DNA from 3 places in the Yersinia aldovae 670-83 genome. Region 3 is predicted to be linked to each of the others. Evidence: predicted binding sites of a transcription regulator. Region 3 holds the regulator's gene; each other region holds the start of a gene.

Region 1 (7,592 bases), 1.1 Mb from region 3:
TTTTTATGTAATCTCTCCCGCTGGGAGCTTTTTGTAGGATGGTTTAAATGGAAGAATTAAACGTAGTTGATGGAATCAATAATGCGAGCACTTGGTTGGTGGATAACCAGGATCTGCTGATTCAATATGCGGTGAATGTCGTGGCCGCACTGATGATACTGACTGTCGGTTCAATTATCGCTAAAGTCGTATCACGGATGCTGGGCCGTGTCATGAAGTTACGTGGCATTGATGTCACCGTAGCTGATTTTCTGGCAGCAATGGCGCGCTACAGTATTCTGGCATTCACTATTGTTGCCGTTCTGGGGCGTCTTGGGGTGCAGACCGCGTCAGTTATTGCGGTTATCGGTGCTGCCGGTTTAGCTGTTGGTTTGGCGCTACAAGGCTCACTGTCCAACTTTGCCGCCGGTGTGCTGCTGGTGGCCTTCCGTCCGTTCAAAGCGGGCGAGTATGTTGATCTGGGTGGTGTCGCGGGTACGGTAGTGCAGGTGCAGATCTTCTCCACCACACTGCGGACGGTTGATGACAAAATCATTGTAGTGCCAAATGGTAAAATCATTGCCAACAACATCATCAATACCAGTCGTGAGCCGAACCGCCGCACCGACATGGTTATTGGTGTTGCCTATGACGCTGATATTGATGTGGTGAAGAAAGTGCTGGGTGACATCATTGCCGCAGATAAGCGCATCATGCATGACAACGGTGTCACGGTGCGTCTAAATGAGATGGCCGCGTCTTCCCTTAACTTCACCGTGCGCGTCTGGACAACTAATGGCGATGCGATGGAAGTGTATTGGGATCTGATGGAAAACTTCAAGCGCGCGCTGGATGCTCACAAAATTGGCATTCCTTACCCACAGATGGATGTGCATTTGCATCAGGTTGATAAAGCAGAATCTGCTCCGACAGCTTAGCTGCTGATAGCTAGTGAGTGAAGGGGTTACCGCACCTAGGGGCGCTCCGGCGACTCCGTCGCTATGACCCCAACGGCACGATTCCCCTTCAGTTGACTTTGCCAGTGGTCAATACGGGCTATTTTTAGCCCGTTTTTTCTCTTTTTCATTTATTTTTCTCCCGCATGAGCTTCAGTTTATTAATTATTAGTTTTTCTTATAGTAGATAAGAAATATCAATTTCCTCTGATGATTTTATCCCCGTACTATGCTGCTAATTGCTCTCATTTTCTCTCAGTTAGTTCTGAGTATTATTTAGAGGTAACAGTATGTTAGCTGTGTATTTACAGGGTTTTGTGCTTGGTGCTGCGATGATTTTACCCCTTGGGCCACAAAACGCTTTTGTGATGAATCAGGGCATAAAACGCCAGCACCATCTGATGAGTGCTTCTTTGTGCGCGTTGAGCGATATTATCTTAATTTGTGCCGGAATTTTTGGCGGTAGCGCCTTACTGAGCCGTTCCCCCTTGCTGTTGGCATTGGTTACCTGGGGTGGCGTAGCATTCTTGCTGTGGTATGGCTGGGGCGCGTTGAGGGCGGCATGGCGGGGAGCTGATGCCACATCAATGCTAGCCACCGGTGCACAGGGCCGCTGGCCGATAGTGATAACACTGCTGGCAGTGACCTGGCTGAATCCTCATGTCTATCTTGATACTTTCGTGGTGCTGGGCAGCCTGGGTGGGCAGCTTTTACCTGATGTGCGGCCGTGGTTTGCTTTTGGTGCGGTGAGCGCTTCGGTTACCTGGTTTTTTGCGCTGGCGTTGTTGGCGGCGTGGTTATCGCCGTGGCTTAACCGGCCAACCTCACAGCGAGTCATTAATTTACTGGTCGGCGGCGTGATGTGGTTTATCGCTTTTCAGTTAGCACGACAGGGATTGAACCTGTGAGTTTTTATCATTAATCCGAATCCCTAATTCAGTAAGATATGCTACGGTTGTCTTAGTTTTATTATGATTATCTTAGGAGGCACCGTGAAGTTGAAGACATTGGCTTTGGCCGCAATGATGGGATTAGGGACGTTACCTTTGGCGCTACAAGCTCAAGCTGCCGAAGTGCCAGAAGGGCCGCATGTTGTCACCTCCGGAACTGCCAGCGTTGATGCGACACCGGATATCGCGACCATCGCAATTGAAGTTAGCGTATCGTCCAAAGATGCTGCGGATGCGAAAAAACAGGTTGATACGCGGGTAGCGCAATATTTTGATTTTCTACGTAAAAACGGCATTGAAAAGAAAGATATCAATGCGGCTAACATTCGTACCCAGCCAGAATACGATTACCAGAAGACCGGCGAAGCCGTGCTGAAAGGCTACCGTGCGGTGCGTCAGGTGCAGGTAACACTGCGCCAACTGGATAAATTGAATGATTTACTGGATGGTGCGCTGAAATCGGGCCTAAATGAGATTCGTGCGGTGGAATTAGGAGTAGCAAACCCTGATGTTTACCGCGAACAGGCGCGTAAAAAAGCCATTGAGAATGCCATCACTCAGGCCGGTTCGTTGGCTGATGGATTTAAGGTGAAGTTGGGACCGGTATACAGCATCCGTTACCATGTTGCTAACTACCAGCCAATGCCGGTAGCCCGTATGTTCAAAAGTGCTGAAGCCGCTCCGGCAAGTGATGCAGCTCAAACCTACGAACAACAGACCATCCATTTTGATGATCAGGTTGACGTAGTATTTGAGCTGAAAACCAGTGCCAACACGCCTGCTACCGCTGCGAAATAAGCTAGTCTTGCCGTAATACCTGACGCCCGTGAGATAACAGGGCGTCAGTCACCTTTCTCATCGTCCGGCTTTCTGGTGCGAATCGATGCCAGAACAGCATTCGCCGCTGCAATAGCCCCGGCGTCAGATTAATCAATTCGCCAGATGCCAACTCTTTTTCAATTTGCAGATGCGGGATCATACAGCAGGTGGTTCCCTGCCTTGCTAACTGCACAAAGGCTTCGGAAGAGTTAACAATATGGCAGGGTACGCTGCCCGGTGACAAATCGAAATTCTGCTGTAAAAACGCCTGATGCATATCATCCAAATGGTCAAAGGCTACGGCTGGCGCTTTCAGCAATGCCGAGCGGGTCACGCCATTGGGGAAATAACGATCTGCAAACGGTTTTGATGCAACAAACAGGTAATCCAGTGCGCCGAGTTGATCAACCAGGCAACTTGGCAGCGGTTGTGGTTGGATACTGACAGCCCCCACCACTTCACCCCGACGTAACCGCTCTTGCGTTCGGGTCTCATCCTCGACTTGCAAATTCAGCCGAATAGGGGAGTCTACCAGCACCGGTTTCAGCGCAGGGAGCAGCCAGGTCGCCAGACTGTCGGCGTTGACTGCCAATGACAGTAACAGCGGCGTATCGCCACCGTTATCATTGCCAAGCCACTCTTCTTCCAGCAGTTCAACCTGATGCAGCAAAGCGAGCAACTTCTGCCCCTGTTCAGTCGGGCGGGGAGGCACCGTGCGCACCAGTAGCGGTTGACCGAACAGATTTTCCAACTGCTTAATGCGTTGAGACACTGCCGATTGGGTGATGCAAAGTTTTTGTGCCGCGCGTTCAAAGCCGCGCTCACGGATCACCGCGTCCAGCGCTTGTAGCGTTCGGTAGTCTGGGCGTTTCATCGGAGTCATCTCTCCAAATATTTAAGTTAATACCGCACTATGCCACATTTTGATCATTTTTCTATGTTGGAATGCAGATAGGCCCGCCACAAATAAACTGACGAAACTGTGATCCAGCTAAAATTAACCACCCCGCAGGCAGGCTTTATTGCGACGTTTTATCACGTATATGCTCTATAATGACGTCAGGTTTTCTTTCACATCAAGGCGTGAACTTACCATGACTCAGGATGAACTTAAAAAAGCAGTGGGCTGGGCTGCGTTGGAGTATGTCACACCCGGCACTATCGTTGGGGTGGGTACTGGCTCCACTGCGGCACATTTTATTGATGCTCTCGGCTCGATTAAACATCAGATAGAAGGGGCTGTTTCCAGCTCGGATGCCTCTACCGCTAAGTTGAAAAGTTTAGGTATTCAGGTATTTGATTGCAATGAAGTCGATGTACTGGATATCTATGTCGATGGCGCTGATGAAATTAACGGCCAGATGCAGATGATCAAAGGCGGCGGTGCGGCACTGACCCGCGAGAAAATCATTGCCGCCATTGCCCGTAAGTTTATTTGCATCGCAGATGCATCGAAACAGGTTGATGTGCTGGGCAGGTTCCCGCTGCCGGTTGAAGTTATTCCGATGGCGCGTTCTTATGTTGCTCGCGAACTGGTGAAATTGGGTGGGTTACCGGAATATCGCCAGAATGTGCTGACCGATAACGGTAACGTTATTTTGGATGTGCACAATCTGACTATTCTGGATGCCATTGCGCTTGAAAATAAAATCAATGGTATTGCCGGGGTGGTCACCGTTGGGCTGTTTGCTAATCGTGGCGCTGATGTGGCACTGATTGGTACTGCTGATGGCGTTAGAACCATCATAGCAAAGTGATCGGTTAAATGGCTTCAGGATGAGGTTTAGACGCTTTATCCTGATGATTTTTTGCCTTTAAGTCTCTTTTCTTTAAATGGCTAAATTTGGTGATATATATCACATTTCGCCATTTCATTTCATTAACCTGCCATTAACGCTATTTTTGTCAGTCTTTTCTTCCATAAATTAACATCCACACTGATGGTTATGCTGACAGCCAGGCAATCGTTTGTATTGCTGCCGGCGTAATATTTGTTATGTTGACAGGGTGCTGACCGGATTCATTCGATAGCGGCAGCCACATCTGAAGTCTGAAAATAGGGTCGGGGACATGGCAAAAGTATCATTGGAGAAAGACAGAATTAAGTTTCTGTTAGTGGAAGGGGTTCACCAGAGCACGGTTGATAATCTGCGTGCAGCCGGTTATAGCAATATTGAATACCATAAAGGTGCCTTAGACACCGAATCACTGAAAGCATCGATTAAAGATGCTCACTTCATCGGCATTCGATCGCGCACGCATCTGTCCGAAGAAGTCTTTGCGGCAGCAGAAAAATTGGTCGCAGTGGGTTGCTTCTGTATCGGTACCAATCAGGTTGATTTAAATGCCGCGACCAAGCGTGGCGTGCCGGTATTCAACGCGCCTTTCTCCAATACCCGTTCAGTGGCCGAAATGGTGCTGGGTGAGTTACTGCTGATGTTCCGTGGCATTCCATCGGCAAATGCTAAAGCGCACCGTGGTGAGTGGAATAAACTGGCCGTCGGCTCCTATGAAGCTCGCGGTAAAAAGCTCGGTATTATCGGTTACGGTCATATCGGGACTCAGTTGGGGATTCTGGCTGAAAGTGTCGGGCTGAAGGTGTTTTTTTACGATATTGAAAACAAGTTATCCTTGGGCAATGCGCAGCAGGTTCGCCACCTGTCAGACTTATTGAATATGAGTGATGTGGTTAGCCTGCATGTGCCGGAGAATCATTCCACCAAGAATATGATTGGCCGTGAAGAATTGGCATTAATGAAGCCGGGTGCCCTCCTGATTAATGCCTCACGCGGCACGGTGGTTGATATCGCGGCGCTGTGCGATGCTTTAGCGAGTAATCACTTGGCTGGCGCGGCCATTGATGTGTTCCCTGAAGAACCTGCCACCAATAAAGATCCGTTTAATTCGCCGTTGTGCGAGTTCGATAATGTGTTATTGACTCCGCATATCGGTGGTTCTACTCAGGAAGCGCAGGAAAACATCGGTGATGAAGTGGCTGGTAAACTGGCGAAATATTCCGACAACGGTTCAACGTTATCGGCGGTGAATTTCCCTGAGGTTTCTCTGCCCGCGCATGGTGATAATACCCGCCGCCTGCTGCATATTCATGAAAACCGTCCGGGTATTCTAACCAGTATTAACAAAATTTTTGCTGAACAAAACGTCAACATTGCGGCGCAATATTTGCAAACCAGCGCTGAAATCGGTTACGTCGTTATTGATGTTGAAACGGATGATGCAGAAAATGCAGAGAAAGCATTACTGGCGATGAAAGCAATTCCAGGAACTATCCGTGCGCGTTTACTTTACTAATGAGTAAAACATCACTGGCGAATGGTGCCTGATAACCCGGTATCTGCGGATACCGGGTTTTTTATTTATTATCGCGGGACTTTAATTAATCCACTGCCACACTTTGGCTGGTGTCACAATTTCAGGTAACGGCACATCCCACAGCTCAGATGGTAAGTGATCTACCCATTGGCAATCATGGGCCAGGCCAATAGGATATGGGCCATCATGTTGCCAGTGTTGCAGTGTACGGTCATAAAACCCTCCACCCATCCCTAAACGTTGCCCGTGGCTATCAAACGCCACCAGCGGGGTTATCACCACATCTAACCGGTTTAGGGGCAACACGTCGCGTACATCTAATGGTGGTTCAAGAATTTTAAGGCGATTGCGAATGAGCGGGCTATCAGGCTGATAACGCAGGAACAGCAAATTACCGGGGCTGAAGGGATGAAGTACGGGCAAATAAACCTGTTTTTTCTGCTGCCACAATAGCTTAATAACCGGGCCGGTATCTAACTCGCCATCAAAAGAGAGAAATACGGCAACAGTGTTGGCCTGCTGAATTCGGTAATGGGAAGCAATGCGTTTTGCTGCGAGATTGGCAGAATGCTGTTGTTGTTCTGGAGTTAAAACACGCCGACGCTCACGTATTTCGCCGCGAATTCTTTGCCGTTCAAGGGCATGTTGCGGATTCAAATGCATGTTATCGATTCAAGAGTATATAGTTGATTCATATGACATGTTATTGATTAAGGTAGGCAAAGAGCTGCCACTAGTCAGACTGAATGTAATAACCGTTGGAATACAGGTTATCCGTTAAAGAGGGGATCTCCGAGATGCCGCCGCAGGCTGTAACCCTTGAACCCATGGTTCAAGGTGAACGCAGCGTCGCAACCTTAAGGCTTCTCGGCGGACCGAGCATGCGCACCAGTTACGGAGTCACTACATTCTGTTGGTATTAAATATCGGCTCAGGGGACTGGCCCGCTGGCAAACACCTCAGAGAAATTTTTTACTCACTGCTGAATCTATCACTCAACAGAGATTTATTCAAACTGTGCATCCTGACGTTCAGAGATGCGACCCTGTTCAAGCAATGCTTGTTCAATGGTCTGTTGTAACATCCGAATACGTTGCTCCATATTGGATGCATAGTCACGGGTTTTCAACCTTTCCTGAGCCAATTCGTGACACACATTCAATGCCGCGATAAAAACTAACTGCTCAGTATTGGTGACTCTAGTGCGAACTTTAAGATCTTGCAACCGTTGGTTAAGATCTTCTGCAGCCATGTTCAACGCATCTTGTTGTTCTGGCGGACAATTGACTCTTAACGAGCGACCAAAAATTTGAATATCTACCGGTTGTGCAGACATGCCACCTTCCTGACTAATTTTCGCGCCAGCCCTGCAAACCAGAGGCAAAATGCTCGTAGCTACAAAGCGGGCGTCACTATATATACCTTGATACCAAGATTCAACCCCTAATCCCCATAGGGTATAGCGTGTTGCGTTTTCTGGTATAGCGACCTTTCTTGGTGGTAGCATAACACGAACTTATCCTGCCAACGATGACCAATACGCATGTCTATAGAG
Region 2 (7,592 bases), 2.1 Mb from region 3:
TCACAGCCTTAGTTAACTCACCAATAGGGTTGAGTGTTATGCCATATTGCGCCGCAATCACCTGCACATCAGCCTGTGCATCAGGCAGCACGGCCAACAGTAACCCCCCCGACGTTTGTGGGTCGCATAGCAACGTTCGCTGTAAGTCAGACATTACGCCGATCAGATGACCATAGCTGTCAAAGTTTCGTCCAGTACCGCCGGGTACACACCCTTCAGCAATATAGTCTTCGACGGCAGGTAAACGCGGGATAGCGGAGAAATGCAACGTCGCCTGAACGCCTGAACCCTGGCATATTTCGCTCAAATGGCCGAGCAAGCCAAACCCGGTCACATCCGTCATTGCGGTGACACCGGGGATATGCGCAAAATCAGCGCCCGATTTATTCAACTGACACATGGTTTCCGTGGCAACGCCTTGATGCTCTGGCCGCAATTTACTTTTCTTCTCAGCCGTCGTTAAAATGCCGATACCTAAGGGTTTGGTTAGAAATAGTTTGCATCCCGCTTTTGCCGCGCTATTTTTCTTTACCTGCTCGGTACTGACCACCCCCGTGACCGCTAAACCAAAAATCGGCTCCGGTGCATCGATAGAATGGCCTCCGGCCAGGGAAATACCTGCCTGTTGGCAAACCTGCCGCCCACCTTCGATAACCCGTCGGGCGATTTCGGGTGCCAGTTTATCAATCGGCCAGCCCAGAATGGCTATCGCCATAATCGGTTTGCCGCCCATCGCATAGATATCACTGATAGCATTTGTTGCAGCAATGCGGCCAAAATCGAAAGGATCGTCAACGATCGGCATAAAAAAATCGGTAGTGCTGATAATCCCAACACCACTGCCGATATCATAAACGGCGGCGTCATCACGGGTTTCATTCCCTACCAACAAACGGGGATCAAAAAACTGCTGTTGCTCGGAGTGCAAAATTTTATCCAATACTTTCGGTGAAATTTTGCAACCGCAGCCCGCTCCGTGGCTGTATTGAGTAAGACGTATCGCTGGCGATGTCATAACACTCTCCCGTTTGGTGGTTCAATAATGAGCACGTTAATCAATAAACAAGGCTGTTCGGTCAGGAATGATGCACGCAGGGCCAATATCCCAACAGCCTATGGTAGCGTCTATAGCATGTCTTGGTAAGTACAGGGCGATGGTCGGGCAGATAGGTTGGTCACAAAGCAGCCGAAAACGCAGCGTATTGCCGGAAAAAGGCAAAAGTTGCGTCACGGCCACCTGACAAAACGAGGTTATTGTTAGAAGTGGCGAACAAAAGTGCTGTAATCCGGTGGGGTCACTTTGGTCGAAGACTTCAGTAACGGAGTACCGAGATAGAGAAAACCAACAATTTCATCTTGTTCACGGCAGGCAAAACCTTGACGAACAACCGGATGGTGAGTCCAGGAGCCGGTACGCCAGATACCATTAAAGCCTTGTGCCAAAGCTGCCATTTGCATCGCTTGCACCGCACAACCGGCAGAAACCACCTGTTCCCAGTTAGGCACTTTGCCATTTTCAGTAATGTGGGCAATCACGGTAATAATCAGTGGTGCGCGGAAAGGCGCATTTTTCGCTTTCTCCAGCACCGCATCATCCGCACCATCATGTTGAACGGCTTTTTGTAACAACTGACTAAAACGCTCCAGCCCGTCATTTTCGATCAAAACAAAGCGCCAGGGCTGCAATGTGCCATGATCCGGCGCTCGCATTCCGGCGTGAATAATATGGTCTAACGCCTCTCCAACTGGGGCCGGAGCCGCTAAACGTGATGCCGAACGGCGGTTAAGTAACAGTTCTAATGCATCCATCATTTTCTCCTGATAACGATTTTCATTTTCAGCAAGGTAGCATAAGTTGTCGTTTTGTTGCCAGCGTTGACCTTTCAGCTAGGCTCAACAGTGATTTAAAGCTGACTTTTATTCGTCAGGTCATTAGGATATCCCTACTTGCTCGGTTTTGTTGGAGATAACATGCGCACTTTGTGGCGAATTATTGCTGGCTTTTTCAAGTGGACATGGCGTCTGCTGAATTTTGTCAGAGAGTTTATTCTTAATCTTTTCCTGATACTGCTCATTTTAGTCGGCGTCGGTATTTACCTTCAGTTTCAAAGCAAACCGGTCGAACCGGTTAAAGGCGCTTTGCTGGTTAATTTAACTGGCGTGGTGGTGGATCAACCGGCCGTCAATAATAAGTTGCGTCAATTGGGCCGCGAGTTATTAGGGTCATCCAGTAATCGTTTACAGGAAAACTCGCTGTTCGATATCGTTGATACTATCCGTTTAGCAAAAAACGATAATAATATTACCGGCCTGGTGCTATCACTGAGTGATTTTACCGGTGCGGATCAACCGTCGCTACAATATATGGGTAAAGCACTGCGTGAGTTCCGTGACAGTGGTAAACCCATTTATGCTATTGGCGATAGTTACAATCAAACCCAATATTATTTAGCCAGTTTTGCCAATAAAATTTACCTGTCACCCCAAGGTGCGGTGGATTTACATGGTTTTGCCAGTAATAACCTTTATTACAAATCGTTGCTGGAAAAACTTCAGGTCACCACCAATATCTTCCGCGTCGGAACCTATAAGTCTGCGGTCGAACCCATGATCCGTGATGATATGTCACCAGCAGCCCGTGAAGCGGATAGCCGTTGGATTGGCGGTTTATGGCAAAACTACCTCACCGCGGTCGCGGCTAACCGCCAATTAACACCTGAGCAACTGTTCCCCGGCGCGGCTGGCGTGATCAGTGGATTGCAAGCCGCGGGTGGCTCTCCTGCCCAATACGCGCTCACCAGTAAATTGGTTGATCAGTTGGCTTCACGCCCTGATGTTGAGACTGAGTTGGTCAAAACCTTCGGCTGGGATAAAAAGAGTAATGACTTTAATTACGTCAGTATCTATGACTATCAGCCGATGGCTGTCCCACAACAAGGCGGCCAGATAGCGGTTATTTTTGCTAACGGAGCCATTATTGATGGGCCACAAACGCCAGGCAACGTCGGCGGCGATACGCTGGCAGCTCAAATCCGTCAGGCACGGCTAGATCCGAAGATTAAAGCGGTTGTCCTGCGGGTAAACAGCCCAGGCGGCAGCGTGAGCGCCTCTGAGTTGATTCGCTCTGAATTGACTGCACTGCGCGCGGCTAATAAGCCATTGGTGGTGTCAATGGGTGGAATGGCAGCCTCTGGTGGCTATTGGATCTCAACACCGGCGAACTATATTGTCGCCAGCCCGAGCACCCTGACCGGTTCGATTGGGATATTCGGTGTGATTAATACCTTCCAAAATACGCTGGAAAGTATTGGCGTACACACCGATGGCGTAGCAACGTCACCACTGGCTGATATCTCCATCACCAAAAACTTGCCACCTGAGTTCGCTCAGATGATGCAAATTAATATCGAAAATGGCTATAAGACCTTTATTGACCTGGTGGCAACCTCTCGCCACAAAACGCCAGAGCAGGTGGATCAAATCGCTCAGGGCCATGTGTGGATAGGCGTGGACGCCAAAAGTAATGGTCTGGTAGACCAGTTGGGAGATTTTGACGACGCCGTTAAGAAAGTCGCTGAACTGGCACAACTGAAAACCTGGCAGTTGAACTGGTTTATTGATGAGCCAAGCCTGAGCGATATGATCTTGGGTCAAATGAACGTATCCATTCAGGCGATACTACCTTCAGCCATTCAAGCGATGCTACCGGCTCCGATATCTGCGATGGCACAGGCCGTTAAAGATAAACCGAGTTTGCTTAACACCTTGAACGATCCGCAGAATCGCTATGCGTTATGCGTTATGCTTAAATTGTGGTGATGTCCGCTAGATAATTCACCAAAAGAAAGATAAATACTCCGCCCGGCACCTGCCGGGCTTTTTTTATTCGTCAGGCTCCCTATAATTCACCCATCTCACTTCGCACTCATTTTCAGGTCGCCCCGCCATGCAGAAGAAATCTATTTATGTCGCCTACACCGGCGGTACTATTGGTATGCAACGTTCTGATCACGGCTATATCCCGGTATCTGGCCACTTGCAGCGCCAACTGGCCTTGATGCCTGAGTTCCATCGGCCAGAAATGCCTGATTTTACTATCCATGAATACGCCCCGTTAATTGACTCCTCTGATATGACACCAGAGGATTGGCAGCATATCGCTAATGACATTCAGCAGAATTATGATTTGTATGACGGTTTTGTGATTCTGCACGGTACTGACACGATGGCGTTTACCGCCTCGGCACTCTCTTTTATGTTGGAGAACCTGGCGAAGCCGGTCATTGTGACAGGGTCACAAATTCCCTTAGCAGAATTACGCTCTGATGGGCAAACCAACTTGCTAAATGCGCTCTATCTGGCGGCTAATCATCCGGTGAATGAAGTCAGCTTATTCTTCAACAACAAACTGTTCCGTGGCAACCGCACCACTAAAGCTCATGCAGATGGTTTTGATGCTTTCGCTTCACCCAATCTCTCGGTGTTGCTTGAAGCCGGGATTCATATCCGTCGTATGGTGTCCGTTGAGTCACCGGTCAATAATGGGCCATTGATTGTGCATAGCATCACCCCTCAACCGATTGGGGTGGTGACTATTTATCCAGGAATATCCGGTGCGGTGGTGCGTAACTTCTTGCTTCAGCCGGTAAAGGCTTTGATTTTGCGCTCTTATGGTGTGGGAAACGCACCACAGAAAGCCGAATTATTGGATGAGTTAAAAAATGCCAGCGAACGCGGTATTGTGGTGGTGAATCTGACGCAATGCATTTCTGGCCGGGTCAATATGGACGGTTACGCCACTGGCAATGCACTAGCTAACGCGGGGGTGATCAGTGGATTTGACATGACCGTTGAAGCCGCCCTGACAAAGCTGCATTATTTATTGAGCCAGGCGCTCACGCCTGAAGAGATCCGCGAGTTGATGCAGCAGAACTTGCGCGGCGAATTAACCGACACGAATTGATCCTGCGGAGTTTCAATGAACACAGCCCTACTCTTGATTGATTTGCAAAATGATTTCTGCCCAGGTGGCGCGTTAGCTGTCGCAGAAGGCGACCGTGTCATTGAGATTGCTAACCAGGCGATCGGGGCTTGTATCGCACAACAGATCCCCGTTATCGCCAGTCAGGATTGGCACCCTGCCGAACACCGCAGCTTTGCCATCAATTCAAATGCTAAACAGGGAACTATTGGCGAGTTGAATGGGCTGGTGCAAGTCTGGTGGCCGGTGCATTGCGTTCAGCACCAAGCTGGGGCCGCCTTTCATCCTCTGCTACAGCAAGATGCCATCGAACAGGTTTTCCGTAAGGGGCAAGATCCAGACATCGATAGCTATAGCGCTTTCTTTGATAATGGGAAACGAGCCAAAACGTCATTGGATGCATGGTTAAGGCGACAAGGTGTGGAGAATTTGTTCATTATGGGGCTGGCGACAGATTACTGCGTGAAATACAGCGTGCTTGATGCATTAGCGCTGGGCTATAAAACAACCGTGATCAGCGACGGTTGCCGTGGGGTCAATCTGCAACCGCAGGACAGTGCGGTTGCATTTAAAGCCATGAGCGATGCGGGTGCACAGCAACTCACATTGCAACAATTTTTAGTCGCAACCCAATCTTGCTGAAGTCAGTTCAGCGGGGTAATAGTTTGGTCATTAACCCCTAAGTCGGCGCTAATAGTGGCGCAGTGAGAACGCTCTTCCTGCGCCAGTAATACCGCTTAAAAAACCTTACTCAGGCTTCAACTTTGCCAGCATCGGTTGGCTAAACTGCTGCTTCAACTCTTGCTTGGTTTTCATCACTATCTGCCCATCGGTGCCGATGCTCATATGCTGCGCATCCTTGTTGTGACGGGCCTGCCACAGCATCACCATCTGTAAGCTGTTCTCTTTCTGTTCTGGCGTCAAAACCACACCGTCTGGCCATTTACCTAACTCTACCGCTTGCATCAAGCGCTGGTAGATTTCAGGTGTCATCACGGAAATCAGGTCTTCAAGCTCCATCAGAGCATCCTTAGATAAACGAATAATAAGCTGAATCGTTTTTTCAAACTGCATACCAGGCCGTTATCAGCCCGCAATCTGTTCGCCATTATCGTCATCAACAAAGTTCAATGAGGCCGAGTTCACGCAATAGCGCTCCCCGGTTGGCTGCGGCCCGTCAGGGAATACATGCCCCAAGTGAGCATCACAATGACCACAGCGAATTTCAATTCGCTGCATATTATGTGAGTTATCATCAATATAGCGAATTGAATCGTCTTTAATTGGTTGATAAAAGCTCGGCCAGCCACAACCAGAATCAAACTTTGACTCAGAGATAAACAGTGGCTGATGGCAACACAGGCATTGATAGACGCCATCGCGTTTATTATGTAGCAATTTGCCGCTAAAAGGGGCTTCAGTCCCGCGCTGTTGGGTAACATGCCGCTGAATATCAGACAATTTTTCAATATTTTCGGTAGGGTTCTGTTCTTTAGCCATTTGTGCGCTTCTCTGGCAGGAAATAATATCAACGAAAACAACGTCTAATAATAACAAAAAATTAACAACAAAGCAGTTAAAATTGTCCTAAACTGTATGCCATCGAAGCGGCAACAGTGTAAATGTGATAAAAATCGCAAATATTACTGATTCTCACTTTAAACTGAATAATTCGCCCCAATATAAAAATTAGGCTAATCGAATCTGGAAACGTGCGATTAATGTTCGATCTACCGTTGTTGGTTTGATTTGTAGCAATAATTGACACGATTCCGCTTGACGCTCGGTAAGGTTTTTGTAATTTTACAACCAACCTTTTATTCACTAACAAATAGCTGGTGGAATATATGACTATCAAAGTAGGTATCAACGGTTTTGGCCGTATCGGTCGCATTGTTTTCCGTGCTGCTCAGGAACGTTCTGACATCGAAATCGTTGCAATCAACGATCTGTTGGACGCTGAATACATGGCGTACATGCTGAAATACGACTCTACCCACGGTCGTTTCGACGGTACTGTAGAAGTAAAAGACGGCCACTTGGTTGTTAACGGTAAAACCATCCGTGTTACCGCAGAGAGAGATCCGGCTAACCTGAAGTGGAACGAAGTTAAGGTTGACGTTGTTGCCGAAGCAACTGGCCTGTTCCTGACTGACGAAACTGCACGTAAGCACATCGCAGCAGGTGCTAAGAAAGTGGTTCTGACTGGCCCGTCTAAAGACGATACCCCTATGTTCGTTATGGGTGTTAACCATAAAGAATACGCAGGTCAGGAAATCGTTTCTAACGCTTCTTGTACTACTAACTGCCTGGCTCCACTGGCTAAAGTTATCAACGACAAGTTCGGTATCGTTGAAGCGCTGATGACCACTGTTCATGCCACTACCGCTACTCAGAAAACTGTTGATGGCCCGTCTCACAAAGACTGGCGCGGCGGCCGCGGCGCATCCCAGAACATCATCCCTTCTTCTACCGGTGCGGCTAAAGCAGTGGGTAAAGTTATCCCAGCACTGAATGGCAAACTGACCGGTATGGCGTTCCGCGTTCCTACCCCTAACGTTTCAGTTGTTGACCTGACTGCACGTCTGGAAAAACCAGCGTCTTACAAAGA
Region 3 (7,592 bases):
GCGCTGGTATCCATTGGTACGCCATGCCTTGTTACACGCTGGGCCACAAGTTGAAGACATCCCGGTGAATGCTGTCGAAACAGCAGCCCGCGCGTTATTGGCCAATCCACCATCAACGCCTGAATCCACGAGGGCCGGAACAACGGTTTATCCCCAAGGATCGTCGCTTTGTATATAATGCGCCGCTACAGTAGATAGCCTGTATTGGTATCGGGTTGGGTAACACGACTATCTCAGAAAGCCGCGTCAAATTCAGTATTGGGCTTAGTGCGGGTTAAAAAGGAATAAAAAATACGTTTTATTCCTTTTGGTGATAATTAGCATCTGAAGGCGTTAGCCACAACGCTAACTTATAGGTCTATTTGGCCTTTCATGAAAATGCGAGCATCACCGGCGATTAAGGTGCGATCACCGGCTAAAGTGCAGAATAACTCGCCACCGCGTGCTGATAGCTGCCGGGCATGGAGTGAGACTCTGCCCAGCCGCGCCACCCAATAGGGCATCAGGCTGCAATGAGTAGAACCCGTCACCGGGTCTTCATTACTGCCGAGTGTGAAGTAACGGGAGACAAAATCCACTACATCACCGGGTGCCGTGACAATCACACCACAGCCCGTATAGGCAATTAGCGCGGCGATATCCGGCTGTAACTGCTGCACCTGCTGCTCACTCTCCAGCACCACCAGCAAGGCTTTAGCCTGCCATACTTGCTGGATATTCACGCCAATCAAGGCTTGGAGCTGTGCATCAATCGCAATTTGTTGCGGTGGCAAAGAGGGGAAATCCAATGATAAGCGGCCAAAGTTTTCCGCATCACGTTTTACATACAAATCGCCGCTGGCGGAGCGGAAGCGAATATCATGCAAACCGGGGTTAACCATACTGAAAATCACATGGGCTGCCGCCAAAGTACCGTGGCCGCATAAATCCACTTCACGATCTGGTGTAAACCAGCGGATCGCTGATTTATCCCCCTCATCCCAGACAAAGCTGGTTTCCGGCAAATTAATCTCAGCGGCGATACGTTGCATTTGCTCAGCCGAGAGCGGTTTTTTCAGCAAATAGACCCCGGCAGGATTACCGGACAGACCGTCGCCAATAAACGCGTCAACATGAAAATAGTTATAAGCCATCAATTAGCTCCAGTGGTAATGATCTAAATCATTCGAGTTGCAAGAAGGCAGCAACTGAGTAAATGACTGGGGTGACAAATCGGTCGGGAACCGATTTGAACGCGGTTTGCAGCGGCCTCGAAGAGGCGAGGCCCATCAATGGGCCGAGTAATGAAAGCAGCCAACACACATGCAGTTTGAAGGATGGCGAGTATCGTTAATGCCAAATCAGCAACACACAGGCTGCCGTCAGCAAGCCCATCGCGATATTAAAGGTAAACCAGGCGCGGCGGCTGCGTAACAAACGGCCAATCAAAGTACCAAAACCCAGCCAAATAATACCGGCCACCAGATTCACCATAAACATACCAAGGCTTATCATAACAATGGAGTGATTGTAAGCCGCCCCCGCCATACTGAAACTGGCCACCGAACCTAATCCCATCAACCAGGCTTTTGGGTTAAGGAACTGCAATAACCACCCTTGATACAAACGCAGCGGTTTTGGTGGAACAACATTGGTTTCTAATTTTTCATAGGCCGAAGTGGCAATTTTCCATGCCAGCCATAGCAGATAAAGACTACCCAGGATTTTCAGAATTAAGTGCAAGGAGGGGTAGATCAGAATCAGGCCACCGACGCCAAACGCCACCAGCAGCAGCATGCTTTGCATGCCTAACATAATGCCTAACATCAACCAGATAGACCGCATAAAACCAAAATTGGCCCCAGCTGAAGTTAACAGCATATTGTTTGGGCCAGGGGTGATAGCGGCAACCCAGAGAAAACCTACCATTGAAAGAAATAAACTCAGTTCCATGAGACGGGTGCCTCTCACCCAAAATGATGCGCGATATACCCATGAAGCTAACAGTGTGCTATTGATCACACAAGAGCAACAACATGATTTCCATTCACCATATGCATGAAATATTTCGTCCACTGGCCGGTGCCAGCAATCCACATCTGCAAACGCTGCTGCCACGGCTGGTCAGGCGGCGGGTTCAACTGCAACCTTTTTGGCAACGGCTGGAATTGCCCGATGGGGATTTTGTCGATCTAGCCTGGAGTGAAAACCCCGAGCTGGCACGGGATAAACCCAGAGTCGTGCTATTCCACGGGCTGGAAGGGAATTTTTACAGCCCCTATGCCCACGGTTTGCTGCGCGCCTGGCAAGACAAAGGGTGGCTGGGTGTGGTGATGCATTTTCGCGGATGCAGTGGCGAACCCAATCGTAAATCACGAATTTATCATTCGGGTGAAACAGAAGATGCCCGGTTCTTTCTGCGTTGGTTGCGGCAAACCTATGGTCAGGTTCCCACCGCCGCGGTTGGCGTCTCTTTGGGCGGCAATATGCTGGCGCTCTATTTGGCTGAACAAGGGCAGTTGGCTGAGCAAGGGCAAAAGAGCTTATTAGAGGCAGCCGTGGTGGTTTCTGCGCCACTGATGCTTGAGCCTTGTGCTAATCGTATGGAACAAGGTTTCTCTCGCGTCTATCAGCACTATTTGTTGAACCAACTGAAGTTAAATGCCACCCGCAAGTTATTACATTACCCCGGTAGCCTGCCGCTGGAACTATTGCAGATAAAAAGACTACGGCGAATCAGAGATTTTGATGATGTAATAACTGCTAAAATACATGGCTTCAATGATGCGGTAGATTACTATCGCCGTTGCAGCGCACTGCCGTTATTACCACAAATTCGGACTCCGCTGCTGATCATTCATGCTAAAGATGATCCGTTTATGACCACTGAAGTCATCCCGGATCTCAGTGAGTTACCGGACAATATTGATTACCAACTCACCGAGCACGGCGGCCACGTTGGTTTTGTCGGCGGTTCGCTAAAACATCCACAAATGTGGTTGGAACAACGCATCCCAGCCTGGCTTTCCCCCTATTTGGAGCAACAGTAATGATAGTGCCCTGGCAGCAAGTCGACAGTGAAACTTTGGATAATTTGCTCGAAGCGTTCGTATTACGTGAAGGCACCGATTACGGCGAACATGAACGCTCTCTGGCGCAAAAAGTTGACGATGTGCGCCGTCAGTTAGTCAGCGGCGAGGCGGTATTAGTGTGGTCAGAATTGCATGAAACTATCAATATCATGTCACGGGGTTCGTTCCGTGCCGGAGCTGAAGAGCAGCAGTAATTTGTGTCTTTTCATTACTTGATTCGATAAAAACCACAATGAAACAAGATGACAAGCCCGCCGCTTTGCCCTAAAAATAATCATTCGCGACAAAAAAACGCCAATGGCAACCGCCGCCCTTGAGGATCTTACCCCACGGAGTTACAGCTACTATGTCAACTAAACATCCGGTTATCGCCGTTACAGGCTCCAGTGGCGCAGGGACAACCACCACCAGCCTGGCGTTTCGCAAAATTTTTCAGCAGTTAAACATCAGTGCGGCGCAGATTGAAGGGGACAGTTTCCATCGCTATACCCGCCCGGAGATGGATGCCGCAATCCGTAAGGCGCGGGATCAAGGCCGGCATATCAGCTATTTTGGCCCGGAAGCCAATGACTTTGGTCAGTTGGAGCAGAGTGTGGAGGAGTACGGCAAAAGCGGCACCGGGCGCTCACGTAAATATCTCCATACCTATGATGAAGCCGTGCCTTACAACCAGATCCCCGGCACGTTTACTCCGTGGGAGGCACTGCCGCAGCCCACCGATGTTTTGTTTTACGAAGGGCTGCATGGCGGTGTTGTCACTGAACATCATGATGTCGCAAAGCACGTTGATTTATTGGTTGGCGTAGTACCGATAGTCAATTTGGAGTGGATTCAAAAACTGGTGCGCGATACCGGAGAGCGCGGCCATTCCCGTGAGGCGGTGATGGATTCGGTGGTGCGGTCGATGGATGATTACATCAACTACATTACGCCACAGTTCTCACGCACCCATATTAACTTCCAACGCGTTCCGACGGTTGATACCTCTAACCCCTTTGCTGCCAAAGCTATTCCGTCACTGGATGAAAGTTTTGTTGTTATTCACTTTCGTGGGTTGGATCAAATCGATTTCCCTTACTTGCTGGCGATGCTGCAAGGCTCATTTATCTCCAATATCAATACATTGGTCGTGCCGGGCGGGAAGATGGGGCTGGCGATGGAGCTGATTATGGCGCCGTTGGTGCAGCAACTACTGGAAGGTAAGAAGATAGGCAACTGATTAAAGAATAAACCCATAACCTATTCAGCAAGGTTATGGGTCAGCACTTTTACGCGATGTCACGAATTTCAAAACTGTGGGTAATGGTTGCGGCCTTCCCCAGCATTAAAGAAACCGAGCAATACTTCTCAGCCGAAAGCTCAACCGCACGCTTAACGATATTATCCGTCAGGCCTTTACCGCTGACGATAAAATGCAAGTTGATGTGCGTAAACAACCGTGGTGCTTCTTCCCGACGCTCCGAGGTTAATTTGACCTCACAATCGCGCACATCGTTACGCCCTTTCTGTAAGATAGAAACGACATCAATTGCACTACAGCCACCGGCTGACATCAACAACATTTCCATCGGACTGGGTGCTTTGTCTCCCGCATTCCCATCCATCAAAACCTGATGACCAGATGCGGATTCACCTAAAAATGTCAGCCCCTCAACCCACTTTACTCGTGCCTGCATAACGCATACTCCCGGTTAAATTTTCCGCTTCAGACTACCCTTTCATTTATAAACTGGCAATGTAACCCGATGTTCATCATGCTGAAGCGATACAACACAAGACACTGGCCTCATCCTGTGCTACAAACAGGATCGAAAGTGATGCTTCTAGCATTAAATAGGGTAGCTTCCAATACTCAGTGAAGGGTTTCTATCCGGTACGTATCTTGGCTATACCTTTCGGCAGTTGAGCAAATTAATATGCTATACCCGATAGATTCTAAGTTGTCGGATATAAAGAACGTGTATTTTATAAGCACGCCGTACAGGGAACTCTGAGCCCTGTTAAGTTAGGCAGCGATAACAACAGAGGATAACAGCGAATGGTTCTCGGCAAGCCACAAACAGACCCGACTCTCGAATGGTTCCTGTCTCATTGCCATATCCACAAATATCCATCGAAAAGTACGCTAATTCACCAAGGTGAAAAGGCCGAAACGCTTTACTACATCGTGAAAGGCTCCGTTGCGGTGCTTATCAAAGATGAAGAAGGTAAAGAGATGATTCTCTCCTATCTGAATCAGGGAGATTTCATCGGCGAGCTTGGATTATTTGAAGAAGGCCAAGAACGTAGTGCCTGGGTTAGAGCAAAAACCGCCTGTGAAGTGGCTGAAATTTCTTACAAAAAATTCCGTCAATTGATTCAGGTTAATCCAGATATCTTGATGCGCCTGTCTTCACAAATGGCGAATCGCTTACAGATAACGTCTGAGAAAGTGGGTAACCTCGCTTTCCTTGATGTAACGGGGCGCATTGCACAAACACTGCTTAATCTGGCAAAACAACCTGATGCCATGACCCACCCAGATGGGATGCAGATTAAAATTACCCGCCAGGAAATTGGTCAAATAGTTGGCTGCTCCCGCGAAACTGTGGGGCGGATACTAAAAATGCTCGAAGATCAAAACCTGATCTCCGCGCACGGTAAAACGATCGTCGTTTACGGCACTCGTTAATTCCCATAAAACCGGTGCGGAGACTATCGGCACCGGTTTTTTCTGTCATGTTGTGAATCATAAATTCCTGAGGCCAGCATGAATTGGCAACAGCTTATTTATCATTCTGAAATTATTTATAAACCTGATGTTAATTATGCACTCCGCCAAACATGGGTTCCCTGTCCAACGGCAGCGTTAGGCTTTTCCTCGGCAAGCGGCAAAAAGCTTCTCAATTATGTTGTCTAGCCTTTTATCAAGCCAGCAATCGCTTTTTCCAACCGCACCATTCCTTGCTTAATATCTTCCACGTCAATAACCAACGATGGCGCGAACCGCAGCACATCCGGCCCGGCATTGAGGATCATCAAACCATTGGCCGCAGCGGCGTTTAAAAACTCCCGCGCCCGACCACGGTATTGCGCTGTTAGCTCTGCGCCAATTAACAACCCCATGCCACGGATGTCACTGAAGAGCTGATACTTGCTGTTGATATCATGCAGAGCCTGCACAAACAGACCGTGGCGCTGTTCTATACCATTAAGTACCTCAGGGGTATTAATCACATCCAGCGCTGCCTCAGCAACGGCACAAGCCAGAGGATTGCCGCCGTAGGTTGTGCCGTGAGTGCCGACAGCCATTACTGAGGCAATCTCTGCGGTGGTCAGCATCGCACTGATAGGGAAGCCGCCGCCTAAGGCTTTCGCGGTGGTCAGAATGTCAGGGGTCACACCATAGTGCATATAAGTAAACAGCTTACCGCTACGCCCCATGCCGCTTTGCACTTCGTCAAAGACCAATAGCGCCTTATATTGATCGCACAAATCGCGCACACCTTGCAGGAATTCAGGATTCGCCGAGGTAATGCCGCCTTCGCCCTGAATTGGCTCAAGTACCACCGCGCAGGTATGATCGTCCATAACGGCTTTCACCGCCGCCAAATCATTAAACGGCACATGGACGATATCGGCAGGTTTTGGGCCAAAACCATCGGAATATTTCGGCTGGCCGCCAACCGATACGGTAAACAGGGTGCGGCCATGAAACGCATTGTGGAAAGCAATAATTTTGGTTTTATACGGGCTGTAGCGCTCAATGGCGTAATGGCGAGCTAACTTAAACGCTGCCTCATTTGCTTCACCGCCAGAGTTAGCGAAAAACACCCGATCCGCAAAGGTGGCAGCAATCAATTTTTGCGCCAAACGCAGGGCCGGTTCGTTGGTGAATACGTTGCTGGTATGCCATAACATTTCACCTTGTTGATGCAGTGCGGCAACCAGCGCCGGATGACAATGCCCCAGCGCAGTAACCGCAATTCCGCCAGCAAAATCAATATATTCAGCACCTTGCTGGTCCCACACTCGGCTGCCCTTTCCCTTGACCGGAATGAACTGCGCCGGCGCATAAACAGGCAAAATAACTTGATCGAATGTACTGCGAGTTACTGCTAATTTATCTGTCATTGCGCTATCCACCGTGATAAACCATTAAGCTGCCAATTGCTGGCGCATGAAAATATAATCACAAAATATGCATAAAAAGTCATAATCAAGCAAACAAAAAGATCATTTTATTAGTGAAATCAACCTAACATTTTAATTTTTAAGGAAATTATCTAATAATTGATGGCCTTGCTCGCTAAGAATACTTTCGGGATGGAACTGCACTCCCTCCAACGGCAAGGTGCGATGGCGAACCCCCATGATTTCATCCATCACACCGTCTTGTTCCGTCCATGCCGTCAGCTCAAAGCAGTCGGGCAGTGAGTCAGCGGCAATCACCAGAGAGTGATAGCGGGTAACCGTTAGCGGCAGATTAAGACCACGGAACACCCCCTGCCCACGATGACAAATAGCGCTGGTTTTACCGTG

What was found. The regulator CRP, encoded in region 3, controls carbon source genes, mostly activating them, when cyclic AMP is high. The targets are predictions, from matches to a motif close to ATGTGANNNNNNTCACAT.
Region 1: a site for CRP is predicted at 4,549-4,566, ahead of serA (phosphoglycerate dehydrogenase). Genes of this name have one in related genera too.
Region 2: a site for CRP is predicted at 6,604-6,621, ahead of msrB (peptide-methionine (R)-S-oxide reductase MsrB). Genes of this name have one in related genera too.

What each region holds. Positions count from the first base shown of each region.
Region 1 covers NZ_CP009781.1:1,839,991-1,847,582, reverse strand. Annotated here, with positions in the region: gene mscS (small-conductance mechanosensitive channel MscS) at 48-917, shown strand; gene argO (arginine exporter ArgO) at 1,226-1,843, shown strand; gene AT01_RS08495 (oxidative stress defense protein) at 1,928-2,683, shown strand; gene AT01_RS08490 (LysR family transcriptional regulator ArgP) at 2,685-3,578, opposite strand; gene rpiA (ribose-5-phosphate isomerase RpiA) at 3,799-4,461, shown strand; gene serA (phosphoglycerate dehydrogenase) at 4,775-6,016, shown strand; gene AT01_RS08475 (5-formyltetrahydrofolate cyclo-ligase) at 6,098-6,700, opposite strand; RNA gene ssrS (6S RNA) at 6,823-7,006, opposite strand; gene zapA (cell division protein ZapA) at 7,044-7,373, opposite strand; partial or broken gene AT01_RS08465 (YecA/YgfB family protein) at 7,581-7,592, shown strand, end outside.
Region 2 covers NZ_CP009781.1:577,131-584,722, forward strand. Annotated here, with positions in the region: gene selD (selenide, water dikinase SelD) at 1-1,015, opposite strand, end outside; gene AT01_RS02660 (NAD(P)H nitroreductase) at 1,258-1,809, opposite strand; gene sppA (signal peptide peptidase SppA) at 1,972-3,819, shown strand; gene ansA (asparaginase) at 3,947-4,963, shown strand; gene pncA (bifunctional nicotinamidase/pyrazinamidase) at 4,979-5,623, shown strand; gene AT01_RS02680 (YeaC family protein) at 5,729-6,001, opposite strand; gene msrB (peptide-methionine (R)-S-oxide reductase MsrB) at 6,068-6,481, opposite strand; gene gapA (glyceraldehyde-3-phosphate dehydrogenase) at 6,829-7,592, shown strand, end outside.
Region 3 covers NZ_CP009781.1:2,978,583-2,986,174, reverse strand. Annotated here, with positions in the region: gene AT01_RS13435 (glycosyltransferase family 9 protein) at 1-178, shown strand, start outside; gene AT01_RS13430 (PhzF family phenazine biosynthesis protein) at 351-1,133, opposite strand; gene AT01_RS13425 (LysE family translocator) at 1,330-1,932, opposite strand; gene AT01_RS13420 (hydrolase) at 2,034-3,029, shown strand; gene AT01_RS13415 (YheU family protein) at 3,029-3,265, shown strand; gene AT01_RS13410 (phosphoribulokinase) at 3,418-4,290, shown strand; gene AT01_RS13405 (OsmC family protein) at 4,340-4,747, opposite strand; gene crp (cAMP-activated global transcriptional regulator CRP) at 5,110-5,742, shown strand; partial or broken gene AT01_RS22600 (hypothetical protein) at 5,821-5,925, shown strand; gene argD (bifunctional acetylornithine/succinyldiaminopimelate transaminase) at 5,967-7,184, opposite strand; gene AT01_RS13390 (aminodeoxychorismate synthase component II) at 7,317-7,592, opposite strand, start outside.